2 regions of the Streptomyces sp. NPDC056580 genome follow, and region 1 is predicted to be linked to the other one. Evidence: riboswitches for the same ligand, from Rfam matches in the RefSeq annotation. Region 1 holds a riboswitch; the other holds the start of a gene.
What was found. Region 1 has a riboswitch for S-adenosylmethionine ahead of ACFQ9Z_RS10690 (amino acid ABC transporter permease). Riboswitches for the same ligand answer to the same signal wherever they lie in the genome.
Positions count from the first base shown of each region.

Region 2: linked by a shared signal. The riboswitch ahead of ACFQ9Z_RS14700 (hypothetical protein) and the one ahead of ACFQ9Z_RS10690 (amino acid ABC transporter permease) in region 1 are both predicted to bind S-adenosylmethionine.

Region 1 is NZ_JBHTVE010000004.1:395,767-403,616, reverse strand. It holds gene ACFQ9Z_RS10700 (transporter substrate-binding domain-containing protein) at 1-847, opposite strand, end outside; gene ACFQ9Z_RS10695 (amino acid ABC transporter ATP-binding protein) at 917-1,714, opposite strand; gene ACFQ9Z_RS10690 (amino acid ABC transporter permease) at 1,711-2,691, opposite strand; SAM riboswitch class IV at 3,016-3,124, opposite strand; gene ACFQ9Z_RS10685 (glutathione S-transferase C-terminal domain-containing protein) at 3,190-4,053, opposite strand; gene ACFQ9Z_RS10680 (putative leader peptide) at 4,278-4,388, opposite strand; gene ACFQ9Z_RS10675 (metallophosphoesterase) at 4,711-5,931, shown strand; gene ACFQ9Z_RS10670 (flavodoxin family protein) at 6,394-7,131, opposite strand; gene ACFQ9Z_RS10665 (GntR family transcriptional regulator) at 7,359-7,850, shown strand, end outside.
Region 2 is NZ_JBHTVE010000006.1:200,161-208,010, reverse strand. It holds partial or broken gene ACFQ9Z_RS14725 (IS5/IS1182 family transposase) at 237-465, opposite strand; partial or broken gene ACFQ9Z_RS14720 (helix-turn-helix domain-containing protein) at 680-820, opposite strand; gene ACFQ9Z_RS14715 (hypothetical protein) at 1,065-2,969, opposite strand; gene ACFQ9Z_RS14710 (hypothetical protein) at 3,818-4,156, opposite strand; gene ACFQ9Z_RS14705 (DUF3293 domain-containing protein) at 4,306-4,782, opposite strand; SAM riboswitch class IV at 5,092-5,201, shown strand; gene ACFQ9Z_RS14700 (hypothetical protein) at 5,258-6,322, shown strand; gene ACFQ9Z_RS14695 (hypothetical protein) at 6,684-6,923, shown strand; gene ACFQ9Z_RS14690 (TIGR03086 family metal-binding protein) at 7,326-7,850, shown strand, end outside.

The sequences.
Region 1 (7,850 bases):
GAAGGCTCGCTCCGGCGCCCGAGTAGGTGCCCGCGGTGCGGGTGGCGTTGGGCGTGTTCGCGGTCTGGCTGTTGTGGTAGGCGATGCCGGGGTTGGGGCCGAAGTACGCGTCGATCTTGCCGCCGGACAGTGCCAGGTAGACGCTGTTGCTGTCCTGGAAGTACTTGACGGTGAGCTTCTTGCCCTCCTTGGCGAGCTTCGCCTTCCACTCCAGGAGGATCTTCTCCTGGTTGGTCCCGGCGCTCACGGAGATGGTCTTGCCGGCGAGGTTCTGGTAGTCGCCGCCGAAGTTCCAGGTGCTCTTCTTCGGCACGGTGAAGGCGAGGTTGTCCTGCCGGTAGGAGGCGAACTCGTACTTCTTCTTGCGCTCTTCGGTGTCGGTGACGTTGGAGAAGGCCACGTCGACCTTGCCGCTGTCGATGCCGACGAAGAGGTTCTCCCACGTGGAGTTCTTCACCTCGGGCTTCAGGCCGAGGACCGCGGCGACCAGGCGGCCGAAGTCGGGCTCCGCGCCGGTGAGGGTCTTCTGGTCGCTGCCCACGTAGGCCAGCGGCGGGAAGCCGGCGGGCAGGGCGCCGATGCCGATCTCCAGCTTGCCGCTCTTCTTGAGGGCGGCGGGCAGTTCGGCGCTGATGGACTTGACCTCGGAGACCTTGACGGTGGTCTGCTTGGCGGCGCCGTTGGAGGCCTGACCGATGACGACCTCGCCGGACTTGGCGGCGGTGCCGGTGGTGGTGGCCGCGTCGCTGTCGCCACCGCAGGCGGCGAGCCCGGTGGCCAGGGAGGCGACGGCGGTCACCGCGGTGATGCCGCGTATCAGGCTGCGTCGGGTGAAGTGGGTGCGCATGGCCGTTCCTTGTCGCTCAGGGGCGGTGATGAGGGTGGTGGCGTGGGGGGAGGTCGCGGGGGCGGCGGGTCACAGGACCTTGCTGAGGAAGTCCCTGGTCCGCTCGTGCCGTGGTGTGTCGAGGACCTCGGAGGGCGGCCCCTGCTCGATGATCTTGCCGCCGTCGATGAAGACGACCCGGTCGGCGATCTCGCGCGCGAAGCCGATCTCGTGGGTGACGATGACGAGGGTGGTGCCGCTGGAGGCCAGGTCCCGGATGACGGCGAGGACTTCGCCGACCAGTTCGGGGTCCAGGGCGGAGGTGGGCTCGTCGAAGAGGATGACGCCGGGGCGCAGCGCCAGGGCGCGGGCGATGGCGACGCGCTGCTGCTGTCCGCCGGAGAGTTGGCGCGGGTAGGCGCCGGTCTTGTCGGCGAGGCCCACCCGGCCGAGGAGTTCGCGGGCCAGTTCCCGGGCTTCGGGCCTGCCGAGCCGGCCGGTGGCGACCGGGGCCGCGGCCACGTTGTCCAGGACCGTCAGGTGCGGGAAGAGGTTGAAGTTCTGGAAGACGAACCCGATCCGTCCACGCTGGGTGAGGATGGCCCGCTCGCTCAGCTCCTTCAGCCGGTCGCCCTGCCGCTTCACGCCGATCGGCTCGCCGTTGATGCTGACGTGGCCGATCTCGGGCTTCTCCAGGTGGTTGATGACCCTCAGCAAGGTGGACTTGCCGGAGCCGGAGGGACCGAGGATCACGGTGACCTCGCCGGGACGGACGGTCAGGTCGACGCCGTCCAGGACCCGGTGGGTGCCGTACCACTTGTGCACGTCGTGGAGTTCGACGGTGGCGGCTTCGACGTCCGCCAGGGCGTCGGCGGTCTTGGCGGTCATACGGCGGCCTCCCGGCGGATGCGGGCCCGCAGGTCGGTCAGACCGGTGCGGAGCTTCTGCAGTGGCGTCGGCGGCAGGCTGCGGGTGGCGCCCCGGGCGTAGTACCGCTCGACGTAGAACTGGATGACGGAGACGACGCTCGTCAGGATCAGGTACCAGACGGTGACGACCAGCAGCAGCGGCACGATGTCGCCGGGGTAGGTGGAGCCCATGGTCTGCGCGGAGCCGAACAGGTCCAGCAGGGAGACGTAGAAGACCAGCGAGGTGCCCTTGATCAGGCCGATGAGCTGGTTGACGTAGTTGGGGATGATGGAGCGCAGCGCCTGCGGAAAGACGATTCTGCGGAACTGGTATCCCTTGGGCAGGCCGAGGGCGGCGGCCGCCTCGTGCTGGCCCTGGTCGACGGAGAGGATGCCTCCGCGCACCACCTCGGCCGCGTAGGCGGCCTCGTTGAGGCTGAGGCCGACGACGGCGACGACCATGTCGGTGGCGAGTTTCGACTCGTCGAAGGAGAAGAAGGCCGGCCCGAAGGGGATGCCGACGCTCAACGTCTTGTACAGGGCACTGAAGTTGTAGAGGAAGATCAGGACCACGATGAGCGGGATGGAGCGGAAAGCCCAGACGTAGGTCCAGCTGACCGCGCGCAGTACCGGGCTCTTCGACAGCCGGGCCAGGGCGAGCAGGACACCGCCGATGAGGCCCAGCACGGCGCTGTAGGCGGCGACTTCGAGGGTGATGAGGAGGCCGTCGAGGATGGTCGGCCGCAGGAACCAGTAGCTCCAGCGGTCCCACTGGTAGAAAGGGTTGGTCACCAGCCCGTGGGCGAACTGGGCGACCAGGACCAGGACGACCGCGGTGGCGATCCAGCGTCCCGGCCGTCGCAACGGCAGTACTCGCTGGGCGGTGAGGGCCTTGGGCGGTTCGGCGGTGGTCGGCGCCTCGGGCAAGGTGACGGTGGCGCCAGGGGGTTCGCTCATGGTGGGCTCCGGCTGGGTGGGAACACCCCGGATCCACGCCGGTGTGCGGGGACGCGCAGGACGGCGGGAGACCGGGAGTGGGAAGGGCGACGGCACACCGCGCGGGCGGTGTCGGTCAGGGAGTGCGAGGGCTGCGGGGAGGAGTCAGCCCCGACAGCCGGCACGGCCCGGTGCGGTACACAGTGCGCTGCTGACGCGGAGCAGATCGACGGCGCGGTCGGCGACGAGCAGGCTCGCGTACGTCCGTACGCAGCCCTGGGAACGGCGTGCGGCCGTTCTGGGAGCTGCGTACATGGCGTCACCGTCACTGTTCCGGCCCCACGGGCCTCGCGCTTACCGATGTGTCATCGGCCGGGTCGTCACCTGGGGCACCCCACCGCGGTGCGAGGGTTGCCGGTCAGCCAGCCAGGGCTTGTCACTGACACTCATGACCGTTCTGGGCCGTAGTAAAGACAAGTGCCCGAACGTATGTCAACGCCGGTCCACCAGGTGGAACGGCTAACGGGCGCAGTGCGCCGCCCAGTCGAGGATCTGCACGGCCGAGCCGGCGGCCTCCAGCCCGCGGCACTGGGCGTGGTGGCGGCGGTCGATGCCGTCGAGGTCGAGGTGGGCGCCGAAGGCCGGGTGGGCGGTCAGACGGCGGGCGTAGGACCACAGCGCCGGGTGGCCGGCGATGCGCTGGACCGCGACGGCGTCGAGATGGTGCCGGTGCACGGTGTCGAGCCGGACCAGGGCGACCCACAACTCGACGTCGGCGGCGGTGACTTCGTCGCGGATCAGGTAGGTGCGGCCGTCGAGCCGGCGGTCGAGGGCGCCGAGGGTCTCCAGCAGCGTGGCCACTGCCATGTCGCGTTCCGCCGCTTCCCCTCCCACGGCCCCGGCCCGCTGCGCCGCCCCCTCGATGCCCTCCACGCACATCCGCTCCACGGCCTCGATCTCCGACTCCGCGCCGCTCGGGTAGAGCGAGGGGCCGCAGGTGTCGAAGCGGTGGGCGAGGTCGCGCATGATGTCCCGGTCGTGGGTGCTGACGATCCGCCCGGACCATCCGTCACTGAGCACCGGCGCCGCGGCCGGACCGGAGTAGCTGTGCGCGCTCGCCTCGTACAGCGGGCGCAGGACGGAGTGGCCGCCCTCGGGACAGTCGGGGACGGCGGGCAGGTAGGTCACCGGACAGACGGCGTCCAGGCCGAGCAGGGTGTGGGTGACGGCGATGCGCAGGCCGGCCGGACACGCGGTCGACAGATGGAGCCGGTAGCGGCCGGGAACGGCGTAGTGGCCGCTGCGCGCGTCCCTGCCGATGCGGCCGCGGAAGGCGGGCGTGGGCCGGACGGAAACGTGGGCGGGCGGCGTTGTGACGGTCATGACTCTCCCCGGAAGCGGGCGCGGACGTACGCGCGGCGGATGCGACATCGGGCTGGGCCCCGTGGCCGGATCCCCCTGCTCCGCCCGGAGGGCGGGCCCGGCGATCGGTGCCGGGCCCGCCGGGGCTACGGGGATGCGACGACGGAACCCCGGTGCGGGGCTCAGCTGGGCACGCCGGACGGCACGACGCTGCGCGGTAGGCGTCGGCGCGGCAGGTGCGCAGGTCAGCCCATGGGGCCGAGCGCGCTGCAGACGCGGAGCAGGTCGATGTGACGTCGGGAGGTCAGCAGAGGCGAACGGCTCACTCGGACGGTGACCGGATCAAGGCGCCTCATATTTCCCTACCTGTTCACTGGGATTCCTCATCGAGTGTCGATCCACCGGCCACGGACGTCAAGAGGTCCGTCCCGCATCGCGGACATCCCGATGGACGCGCCCCCGCCCCTGGACGGTCCACCCTCCCCGGGTCACTCGGCGCGGCCGGGCCGGGTGCCGAGACCGGGCCCGCGGACAGCGCGGGCTACGGATTCGCTCCGCTCCGGCCCGCCTCCGGGATTCGGCTCCACGGCGACGCCCCATTCCTGAACACCCGTCCGGCCCTCCCGTGGACGACCGGCTACAGTGCGCGAGACGGCAGCCCGGGCAGAGAGGCGAAGCGTGACCGACACCAGCAGCACCCGACCCGCCGACAGCCCAGCGCAGGCGCCGCGGCGGAGCCTGCTGCACCGCCTGATGCGCTACATCCCCCTGGTCGCCCCCGTCCTGCTGTGGGCCGTGCCGTGCTGGGTGCTCCTGTACACCGGCCAGCACTGGCCGCTGCCCGTCACGCTCGCCGGCACGGCCCTGTTCGTCCTCGGCCTCGCCGGGATGCCGCTCGCGATGGTGCGCGGCCACGGCCGGCGCCAGCAGGACCGGGCGGCGATCGTCGGTGACACCCTGCTGGGCGCCGGCTGGGTGCTGTTCACCTGGTCCGTGCTGCTCGGCGTGCTGCTGCGGCTCGCGCTGACCGTGGCAGGCGTCGGTGAGAGCCAGGACCGGGCCCGCATCGTCACCTGGGCCGTCCTCGGCGTAGCCGCCGTCCTGCTCGTCTGGGGGTACGCCGAAGCTCGCCGCGTGCCACGCGTGCGCAGGCTCGACGTGCAGCTGCCGCGACTGGGCGCCGGGCTGGACGGCCTGCGCGTCGCCCTCATCACCGACACCCACTACGGCCCGCTGGACCGCGCCCGCTGGTCGGCGCGGGTGTGCGAGACGGTGAACACCCTGGAAGCCGACCTGGTCTGCCACACCGGTGACATCGCGGACGGCACGGCCGAGCGCCGCCGCGTCCAGGCCGCCCCGCTCGGCACCGTGCGCGCCACCCGGGCCCGGGTGTACGTCACCGGCAACCACGAGTACTACAGCGAGGCCCAGGGCTGGGTCGACCTGATGGACGAGCTGGGCTGGGAGCCGCTGCGCAACCGCCACCTGCTGCTCGAACGCGGCGGCGACACCCTCGTCGTCGCCGGCGTGGACGACGTCACCGCCGAGTCCTCCGGCCTGGCGGGCCACCGCGCCCACCTCGCCGGAGCCCTGGACGGCGCCGACCCCGGCCTGCCCGTCCTGCTCCTGGCGCACCAGCCCAAGTTCGTCGACCGGGCGGCGGCCGCCGGGATCGACCTCCAGCTCTCCGGCCACACCCACGGCGGGCAGATATGGCCCTTCCACCACCTGGTCCGCATCGACCAGCCCGCCCTCGCCGGTCTCAGCCGGCACGGCGCCCGCACCCTCCTCTACACCAGCCGCGGCACCGGCTTCTGGGGCCCGCCGTTCCGCGTCTTCGCCCCCAGCGAGATCACCCTGCTCGTCCTCCGCTCCCCGGACCGGCCCGCCACGCCGTAGCCACCGCCGTACAGGAGGCGTCCGGCGCCGCGATTGCGCCCGCCGCGCCCTCAGGAGAACTGGACGGTGACGTCGGCCGGCAGCCGGTCGAAGACCGACCGGCTCGTCGTCGTCCGCGGTCATGGTGTGCCCCGGCGGCCCGCGGCGGCAAGGTTCCCGCCGTCGCGGGCGGCCCGCCGGGCACGGCGCGGCCCGAGTGCGTGGCCGACCGCGGAGGCGGGGAGGAGCACGGCGGCCACAGCGCCGCGCGTGCGCCCCGGCCGCTCCCGCGCCGGCTTCCGGTCCGGCCTCCCGTGCCGTGGCCCGCGGGAGGGTGCGGGACCCGACGGCCCTCGACCGCTCGCCATGGGCCGCCTCCTCCGGTCGAAGGGAACGCTCACGAGCCGGCACGGGCAAGGCGCGCTGCCCGGCTCTGTGGCGCAGGCGGCCGCGGGGCGGGCGCGCCGCCCGGGCCTGGCCGCCCTAACGGTGTTCGGGGTTCTCGAAGTCGCGGCGGCATCCGGCGTCCCAGGCGGTGCGCTGGTTGCCGTAGGCGGGAATGCCGCCGAGGTCCTTCAGCGCCCGCGCCAGGTGCAGCAGGTTCCAGGTCATGAAGGTGGTGTTGCGGTTGGTGAAGTCGTTCTCCGGGCCGCCCGAGCCGGGGTCGAGGTACGAGGGGCCGGGGCCGGCCTCGCCGATCCAGCCGGCGTCCGCCTGGGGCGGGATGGTGTAGCCCAGGTGCTGCAGGCTGTACAGCACGTTCATGGCGCAGTGCTTGACGCCGTCCTCGTTGCCGGTGATCAGGCAGCCGCCGACACGGCCGTAGTAGGCGTACTGGCCTGCGTCGTTGAGCAGGCTGGAGCAGGAGTAGAGGCGCTCGATCACCCGTTTCATGACGGAACTGTTGTCACCCAGCCAGATCGGGCCCGCCAGTACGAGGATGTCGGCCGCCAGGACCTGCCGGTAGAGGTCCGGCCAGGCGTCCGTCTCCCAGCCGTGCTCGGTCATGTCGGGCCACACGCCGGTGGCGATGTCGTGGTCGACGGCCCGTACGACGTCGACCCGCACGCCCTGCGCGTCCATGATGCCGGTGCTCCGGTCGATCAGTCCCTGGGTGTTGCTCGTCTCCGGTGACCGTTTGAGGGTGCAGTTGACCACCAGGGCCCGCAGGTCGTCGTAGCGGTTCGGCGGTGCGTCGGCGGCGCGCGACGAAGCGGTCACGAGGTCCTCCCGGACTTGGAGCCGCGCGAAGGGCGGCGGCGCGTTCACATCCGCATCCAGCGTCCGGGCAAGCCGCGGCGGGTGCTACCGCAGCACCTCCGAACGGACCTGGTGGACCCCTGGCGGCCCGGGCGAAGTACCAGGTCCGCCGGGTCACCCGCCGGTTTCGGCGCAACGTGACATTGTATATTCGGAGGCCATCGAGCTGGACCGGCGGAGGAGCGCGGATGCCTCATCTCGGATCGCGGGCGGTCTCCGCCCAGACCCATCTGCGCGACCAGGTGGCCGACGCTCTCCGGGCGGCTCTCATAGCGGGCGAGCTGCGGCCTGGGGTCGTCTACTCCGCCCCCGCCCTCGCGTCGGAACTCGGCGTCTCCGCCACCCCGGTGCGCGAGGCGATGCTGGATCTGGCCAGGGAAGGCCTGGTCGAGGCGGTGCGCAACAAGGGCTTCCGCGTCACCGAGATGACCGAGCGGGACCTCGACGAGTTCACCGGCCTCAGGACACTGATCGAGGTTCCCACCGTGGGCCGTGTCGCCGAGACGGCGAGCGCCGAGCAGTTGGAGACGCTGCGCCCGCTGGCGCGGCGGATCGTCACGGCGGCCCGGGAACACGACGTCATCGAGTACCTCGAAGCCGATCACCGGTTCCACCTGGAGCTGCTGGCCCTGGCCGGCAACCAGCGCCTCGTGGAGGTGGTGGCCGATCTGCGCAAGCGA
Region 2 (7,850 bases), on a different contig from region 1:
CTGCAACGCGGGCAAAGGCCAGTCGGCCGGGCATCGCACACGCCACAGCCGACCGCCTCGCCGACGCGGTCATCGCCCCATTACGGATCGCCAGGAGGTTAGAACACATGCCCATCGAACACCCATCGAACATCGGGAAATGGCGCAAGAGACCGGGCCGGGTCTGCCGGACGGGGGTGGACCGGACCACGGCCGGGGATCTCAGCAGTTCACCACGGCGTCGCGCCGGTCACCGAATCGGTCAGCCCCTCCACGAACCGCGGCACCGGCACCAGCGCCGGCCCGGCAGGCGACCAGGCAGGCCGACCGCGCGCGGGGAAGGGATGCGTGAACTCCTCGTCGCGGAACAGCGGCCCAACTCGCCCAGCAGCCGGAGCGCCAGGCTTCCCCTCAGGAGCGCTGCCGCGCCACCGGCACCGTCTCCGCCGGGACCTCCCCAGGCCCGTGGGCCGCAACGACATCCACTTGCACCCCACACGACGACGTCGGCCTTCAAGACCACAACCAGGTCTCGAAGGCCGAAGAGGTGGAGCTGGTCGGGCTGCTCAGGCTGGTTCGTCGGCCCGGTTCGGCCGCGGCGCGGTCCACTCCGACTCGCCGGCTGGCCTTGACGGTGCCTGCCGCGCGCCGACCGGGAAGGTCAGGTCCCGCCACCGACAAGTCCAGCGCGTATGAGTGGGAACGGCAGCCCCTCGCTGCGAGCGGTCTCCCGGGCCCTGAGAGCGTCGTTGTAGACCACCCGCGCACACCCGAACGCCCTCGGCAACGCCGTGCGCTGAGCAGTGTTCGGGTACAAGCGGAAGCTGTACCGAAGATGCACGCGGGTCACGATACGTACTGGCAGGCGCAACCCCTATGGTCCGGCTCGTACTTCACCGGGTCGGTCGGCGGTGCGCCGCTCAGCATCATGAAGCAGTGTATCGAGCAGCAGAACCGGCCACTCTGACGGCCGAGGTGACCAGTGCGGATCCGAGGTCAGAACAGGCTAAAGATTCGCTTCACCACCGGGCTGAAGCCCGGCGCACTGCGAATAGACCCGGTAGCGGGCCTCTCGGATGGCATGGTCAGCCCTTCAGACGGCCGTTGTCCGGCCGTGCGACCTCGGCGAGGTACTCGTCGATGCGCCTGCGGACCGCCGACTCGTCACCGTAGCGGTCACCAAGTGCACGGAAGAACGTCAGGCCTTCCCCGTCGTCTGGTTCGAAGCCGGCGAATACCGTGACGTGCTCGTAGTTTTCGAGATCCCTCTCGAAAGCGGTCTCGGGAGTTTCATCGAGGCCACCGATCAGTGCGTGGACGATGTTGGCTACGAACCGGGAGCTGCCCGCCTGTTCGACGGCGAAATTGACCAGGTCTCCCCTCGCCAACGTGAGATCCCTGTCCCAGTTCTCCTCGGAGAAGTCCTCCCAGTATGCGTTGAGGCCCGGTCGTACCTCTCCTATGCTCTGGTTTCCTTGGCCGCTGGAGATGCCGCCGCCCTCGAAGTCGTAGAGCACCTCGAGGAAGCTACGGTTCAGCTGGATCTCCTCGTCGTCCGCGGGGATCACCACCCAGTCACCGTCGACCGTGGCGGCAAGGTGCGGTGTGCCGTTGACGTCGAGGCGCAGCGGTATCAGGTCGTCGTGTCGGCGGATGAAGTCCTCGTTCGCGCACTCGTAGTCGTCCCAGTCCTCTCCGTACAGCTCCTCCCAAGTGTTCTTTGCGGGGCTGGCGGTGAAGCGGATGGCGTCGGCCACGGTGTGCGGGGCGGAGGTCGAGATGTCGACGGTGGCCGTGGGCGGGAAGGCAAGAAGGTCCGGGACCGCGGCGAGGGCGAGGGCCATCGGGTCGCTCCCTGGCTCGTAGGTGCCCAGCACGGTCACCGCGTCCTGAGCCGGCCCCTGGTCCTTCAGCAGTTGAAGGGCCCCGTCTCGTACGCAGAGCGCATATTCCGCCTCCTCGCCGTCTACTGGTGACACACAGACCGTCAGGAACGACTCGAGCGGCATGGTGGAGACGGCATGCCGCCAGCCCTTCCGGAAGAGGGCGGGGCCTTCGTAGATGGCCACGAGCCTGTAAGCGTCGTCACCCTCCCCCAAGGTCTGCGGCGGTTGGACGGGAAGGACCCTTGGCCGGGGACCGCCGTAGTGCCGGATGATCAGTTCGCGGGGGTCCGGGCCGGCACCCGCGTAGAAGGCGAGGGCATGTCCTCGTACGAGCAACTGGTCGTACCGACGCAGTTCCGCGGGGTCCCTGTCGTACACGGTTGCCAGGAGGAACTGCCGTGCTCTGCGGGGGTTGAGGCGCTGTACGGGTGGCCAGGAGACATCCGCGTTCGCGTTCAGCGGCAGGATGGCATCCTTGTCCCCGTTTCCATCGGCTCGCTGCGAGGCTCGTCCGTCCTCGTCTTCGAAGGCGTCGTCCGATTCATCGAAGTCGCCCTGCGGCTGATCGACGACGGCCTGCACCGGGCGGGGGTTGGGGAACACCGACACCAGCGTCGCCGATCTGAAGCGGGCGCTGAAGAGCTTGGTGCTGGGCCGCTCGAAGCGGTCGACGGGGCGTGCTAGCAGGCGGCCGTGCATGGTCCGGTAGAAGGCCACGTTGACCTCCTTCTCCAGCCATTCTTCGAGTTCGTAGGTCGAGCCGAGGTCCCCGTCGGGAGTGATTTCGGCCGTTTCGAACAGGGTTTCGACCTCGGTCCGATCGAGCGACTTCAGGCCCTCAACGGCCGCGGCCGCCGCCCTGAGTCGCTCATCCTGCTCCTCGAAGACCCGGTCGGGGATGGCGACGCCGACGAGGTAGCAGCCGTTTTCGGCTCGCCAGTTTGAGGTGAGTTCATAGGAGGCGTCCAGGAGCACCTCCTCGGCGGCGTCGCAGACAAAGTCGTCGATCTCCGGGTCTGCTCCAGGGACACTGCCGGAAGGCAGGTCCGGCAGGTTGAGCGCCTCAAGGGTGTCGGCGTTGCCGGGCTGCTCCGAGATCACCACGATCGAGTAGGTGCCAGAGCTCCCGTTGCGCTAGACACGGGCGTACGAGGAGCCGATGGTGTCTTCGAGGGGCACGGGGTTCTCTTTCTCCTTGTGGGGCGTCGTCTGGCGGGATGGACGGATGCGTACGGCGCTCCTCTTCCGCACCCGCAGATAGGGCAGGACACGCCTGCGCAGAGGATCGGCCGAGGCAGGCCTTCCACGCGGCCAGCGGCCCCCGCAGTCGGGGCAGGCGTACAGCGACGGCTCGGGGCACACCTCGTGGACGATGACGTGCAAGACCCGGCTGGTCACCGGATGCCGCCGGGACTCAGGCGAGGCCCCGACACCCGCCGGTAGTTCGGTTTCGAGTGATGCGGCGCAGTGCGGGCATCGCGAGGGCGGGACCACAGCAGCACTCCTCAAGTCTGTGTGATGGCTCCTCGGCCGATGCCGTGGAGGCGTGTGCTTGCCACTAACGTCGCCAAGCGGTCGAATTTCGTACCGCTACGGTCCGCGAGCCGCGGGCGACCAGCCAGGTTGTCGGTCGGAGGCAGACGCGAGGCCCGGTCTGGCAATAACTGGGGCCGACGAGTCGTTCAGGAGGCCCGTCGGGCGCCGCCCTAAGCGAAGGGGACGACGCCCGTGGCGTGTTTTCTCCGTACTCAGCGCGGCCGCTCTCGCGTCGGAGAAGGTGATCAAGGACGTGACACGCCAGATCTCGCCGAACAGCGGATAGAGGACGCCCTCCAGCGCGGCCTCCGCCGGGCCATCGAACAATTGATCCGACATGCGTCACAACGGGCCCCCGCGGCAAGAGCTGAGGGAGACGGGCGGCGACCTCTGCTCCCCGCCCGGGGGGATGGTCCCTACTTGTGCTCCAGATCCAGGGGGTTGTCGTCGGCGTCGATGTACTGCTCCGTATCGGTGTAGCCCATGTTGAGGCTGTTGCGGCGCCGCCTGCCGATGGAGAGCACGCGTAGTTCCAGGCGCTTCGTCCAGCCCGCCACGTCGGCCGGGGAGACTGGCCCGACCTCGCACTGGGTCAGCCAGAGCACGGGGTCGAAGCGGTCCGAGGTCCCGGTGAGGGCGGCGGCGAGGTTGAAGGCGATGTGTCGGCGGGCGTCGAAGTCCTGGTCGTCGGATTCAGCGATGGCCGCGGAGATGGTTTCGTAGTCGGCGCGGCTCATCTGTCGGTTCGTGGCCATGGGGTTCCTTCTGGCTCGAGGTGGTTGCTTCTCGGGGGTACGCCACGGGTCGCCGGACTCGGATGTCGAGTCGGACGGCCCGCACGCAGGGGGTGCGTATGCATCACGCAGCGATGGACGTGCGCTGTCCTCCGATGGCCGGCCGCTGCTCAGACGGGCGGACTGACCGGCGCTGTCTCTGGCCCGGCGGGCGGCGGTGCTGTAGGAGCTGCGGGAGCCCCTCCAGGCGCCCTTCGCTTGCTCCCCGCACCCGCGGGGATGGCCCCAATAGCGTCACGCACGAGGACGGCGCCTATGTCCGTTGCGCCGCCGTCGCAGGACAGCAGAGACCGGGCGCCGGGGGTCCAGGCGAAGACCGCGTCCTGGCCGGAGCACCGCCCCGGTTCACGCGCCGTCGAGTCGTTCAGGCCGGCGATCGCGACGCTCTGCTGGATGTGGGTGCCGTGCGCATCGCCTCCCGCAGCGGGCGCCAGCCCTCGCCGGTCGAGCTCGTCGAGGAGCCGGGCCTGGGTGCGGGCGTTGTCTTCGGCGAGGGTGGGACGGCCGTGGAGGTCGCACGACGTGACGACGTGGAGGGCGGCGGTGCCGACAGGTCCCAGGAGTTCAGGGAAAGGATCCTGGGCCATGCCCTGCGGACACGGTTCGACCCGTACCGTCCGGTCCGGGAATCGGATATCGACGACCGTCCGCCGGAAGAGTTCCCAGTTCTGGGGTGTGGTCGCAGCGTCAGTGACCTGCATGAGGGCCTCCTGTGAACGAAGGACCCCCTTACCCACCGGCAGGGAGATCGGTGCTCGGTCCCACACGGCTGTGGGAGCCAGTCTTCGGCGCGATCGGCGTCGTGACCGAGCGGAATGTTGCCACACCACCGCTCAAGGGGTAAAGCGTTGTGGATCACATTGTGCAAGATCCAGACGGGTGTTAGCTTCGCGCCCGGTCACGAGTTCCAGCGTCAAGCCCCGGCTTGCTGGACGACATCCCGTTTGCCGCGGATGCCCCGGAGGACGACCAGCCCAGCGCGCGGTGCGTTGGGAAACCGCAGATCACCGGGGTGCGGGTGTGCACTACCGGGGTCCATCGACTCCGGAGGGTTGACCGCCCGTGCCCGTTTCCGACGCGATCCCCGCAGTGCCGACGGGGCGACAGGCCCAGAAGCCTGAGCCGACGCCCGGACCCGCCATGTCCGCAGTCGCAGAGCCGGACCGCGCGGGACTGGTGACCACCGGCCTCGACGCTGCCCGGGCGCTGTTCTGCACGGCTGAGGCGAGCGGCTCCGGTCGGCCTGGAACTGACGAGATCTTCGACGAGTGGCTCGACAGCGGATTCGACATCGCCTTCTACCGCGGCGAGGACCGACCCCTTCAGGTACGTGCTGTCAGTCAGGGGGAGCATGTTCCCGGATCGCTGATCAGCAGCCGTATCGGAAAGGCCCGGTTGGAGTCGGTCTGCCTCAATCCTCACCGGCACGCACCCGTCGGGCCCCGGAACCCGGACCCGGTGTCTGCGGAAGGCGAGGAGGCCGACGGAACAGAGGCCCGAACGGGGGCCGGCATGCCCGGCATTCACCGGGGAGACGCGGACAAGCGGCGGTACGCGAAGGTGGAGTACCAGGAGGACACCGGCTGCGTTCTGACGGTCGTGGACGACTTCGCCGAAGGAACGGGGACGGAGTCGGCCCATCACCTGGGCGGCGACATCACCGCGGGCATCGAAAGAGACTGGTTCGAAACGCTCACCACCCTCACCGAACTCGCCCAGGCGAGGCTGGAAAAGGAGGGGTGGGCCCCGGACGGTCCGTGGCAGATCCAGTGGTGGTGCAGCTCCTGCGACGTCACGGACCCGCCGTACGAAACCCTTGAAGTGTTCGAAGAGTACGGCTTCGATCCAGACGAGATCACGCAGCACTATGTGTCCATCTACAGCCAGGGCAGCAACGGCTTCTACACCGTTGAGTTCAGTGCGGAGCACCGGGGAGAGGACCACGTCATGTACCTCCAGCTGGAACTGGACGCTGGCAGCCAGAAGCTGGGCAGCGGCAGTCTCGACGAACTGCGGAGCCACCTGGAACAGGCGACGGAACGGGTGCGGGAGGCCGGCTACACCCCGCTCGACGGCGACTGGAGCGTCCACTGGACACGCTGCCACGTGCCTCTGACCATGCTGTAACCCCGAGGCCCCGAAACCAGCAGCGTGGCTGAGGCCGTCAGGGCTGCAGCTAGACACACGCGCACCCGATCGGTCGGCGCGCCCGCCGTCGTGGCTGGCTTTCGTCGGCTGAGGCACAGACGACCTCCGGGACGAGGCGCCGCCCTCACGAGTGGAGGGCGGCCGCAGCCTTGACTCGGTCATTGAAACTCCCGGCCAAAGTCGCTACGCCGACCTAGGTGTGCTGTCCGGCGGGTCGCCCCACCGACCCCGCATCCGACAGCTATGTCACCCGAACGGCCCAACGTGACGTGCCACCCACATGGATGAACATCAAGCTGATTAGTGCCCCAATCAAGGCAATCCGTGAAAGGGGAACCGAATGCGCATTCGACGTATCCTCGCCGCTGGCATCGCCACGGCAGCCCTCGCCGGACTCGGCCTCACAGGTGCCGCCACCGCCACCGCCGCCAACCTCACCCCAAGCCAGGGCGCCATCAATGCCCTCACCCCGGGTGAGTGCACCGACGGCGGCGGAACGGTCGATTGGACCCCCAACCCGGCCAACCCCGGCACCGGGACCTGCAGGGGCGGCACGGGCAACGGGCAGGCAGTCGACTAAACGCCACTAGGCGCTAGGAACGCTCCGCAGCCACGCGCTGCGGGGCGTTCCCGCGTCAGCGTAGCCGTGGAGAGTCGCAGGGACCGTGCCGACCCGTCGGGCACGCTAAGTGGCCAACAGTCGTCCAGTCGTCCTTGTCTTAGCCCTCCCGCTCGGGGCCGTCTCTGGGCCGTGCGGGGGTGCTCAACGACGATCAACGCTGACAACCACCGACAGCTAAGTCGCAGGTCGCAGCATTGATCGATTGCACGGCCGCAGGTCAGAGACCCGGCTCTTCGCTTACGGCCCCGTTTCCAGGTGGCGATGCCTGGTAGGCGCTGGGGTGGCGGGTGGACCGAGAGCTCCACCTTGACGTCCGATACCCGCCGGACCCGGCTGCCCGAAGCGAGCATGCTGGGTCACATGGTCAACGTGTTTGAGGGGCTCATCGATCGGTTCCTCGGGTCCAGCGCCGAGTTCGAACAGAAGCTGCGAGCAGTGCGATCCGAGCAGTGGACCTGGCCAACTCCCTGCGCCGAGTGGAACGTGCGGGAGTTGGTCAACCACATGACTCGCGGAAACCTCAACTACGTGAGTCTGCTGCATGGCGGTGGCGCCGCCGCTTTCCTGCGGCTGCGGGACGCCGACGCGCTGGGCACGGATCCGGTTGGCGCGTACGCCCTGTCCGTACGCGAGTGTGCCCATGCGTTCGGGGAGACCGGTGCTCTTCAGCGGGTTCTGGACTATCCCTTGGGCCCGGTGTCCGGCCAGCAGGCACTTGCCCTGAGAGTCACGGACAGCGCTGTCCACACCTGGGACCTCGCACGGGCTGTCAACCTGGACGACGCCCTCGATGGCAGCCTCGTGGCGTGGATCGAAGAAAATCTTGACGCGATCTACGCAGGGTTGCCGGAAACGCCCACCGCTGCAGAAACAACTCATCGGTTC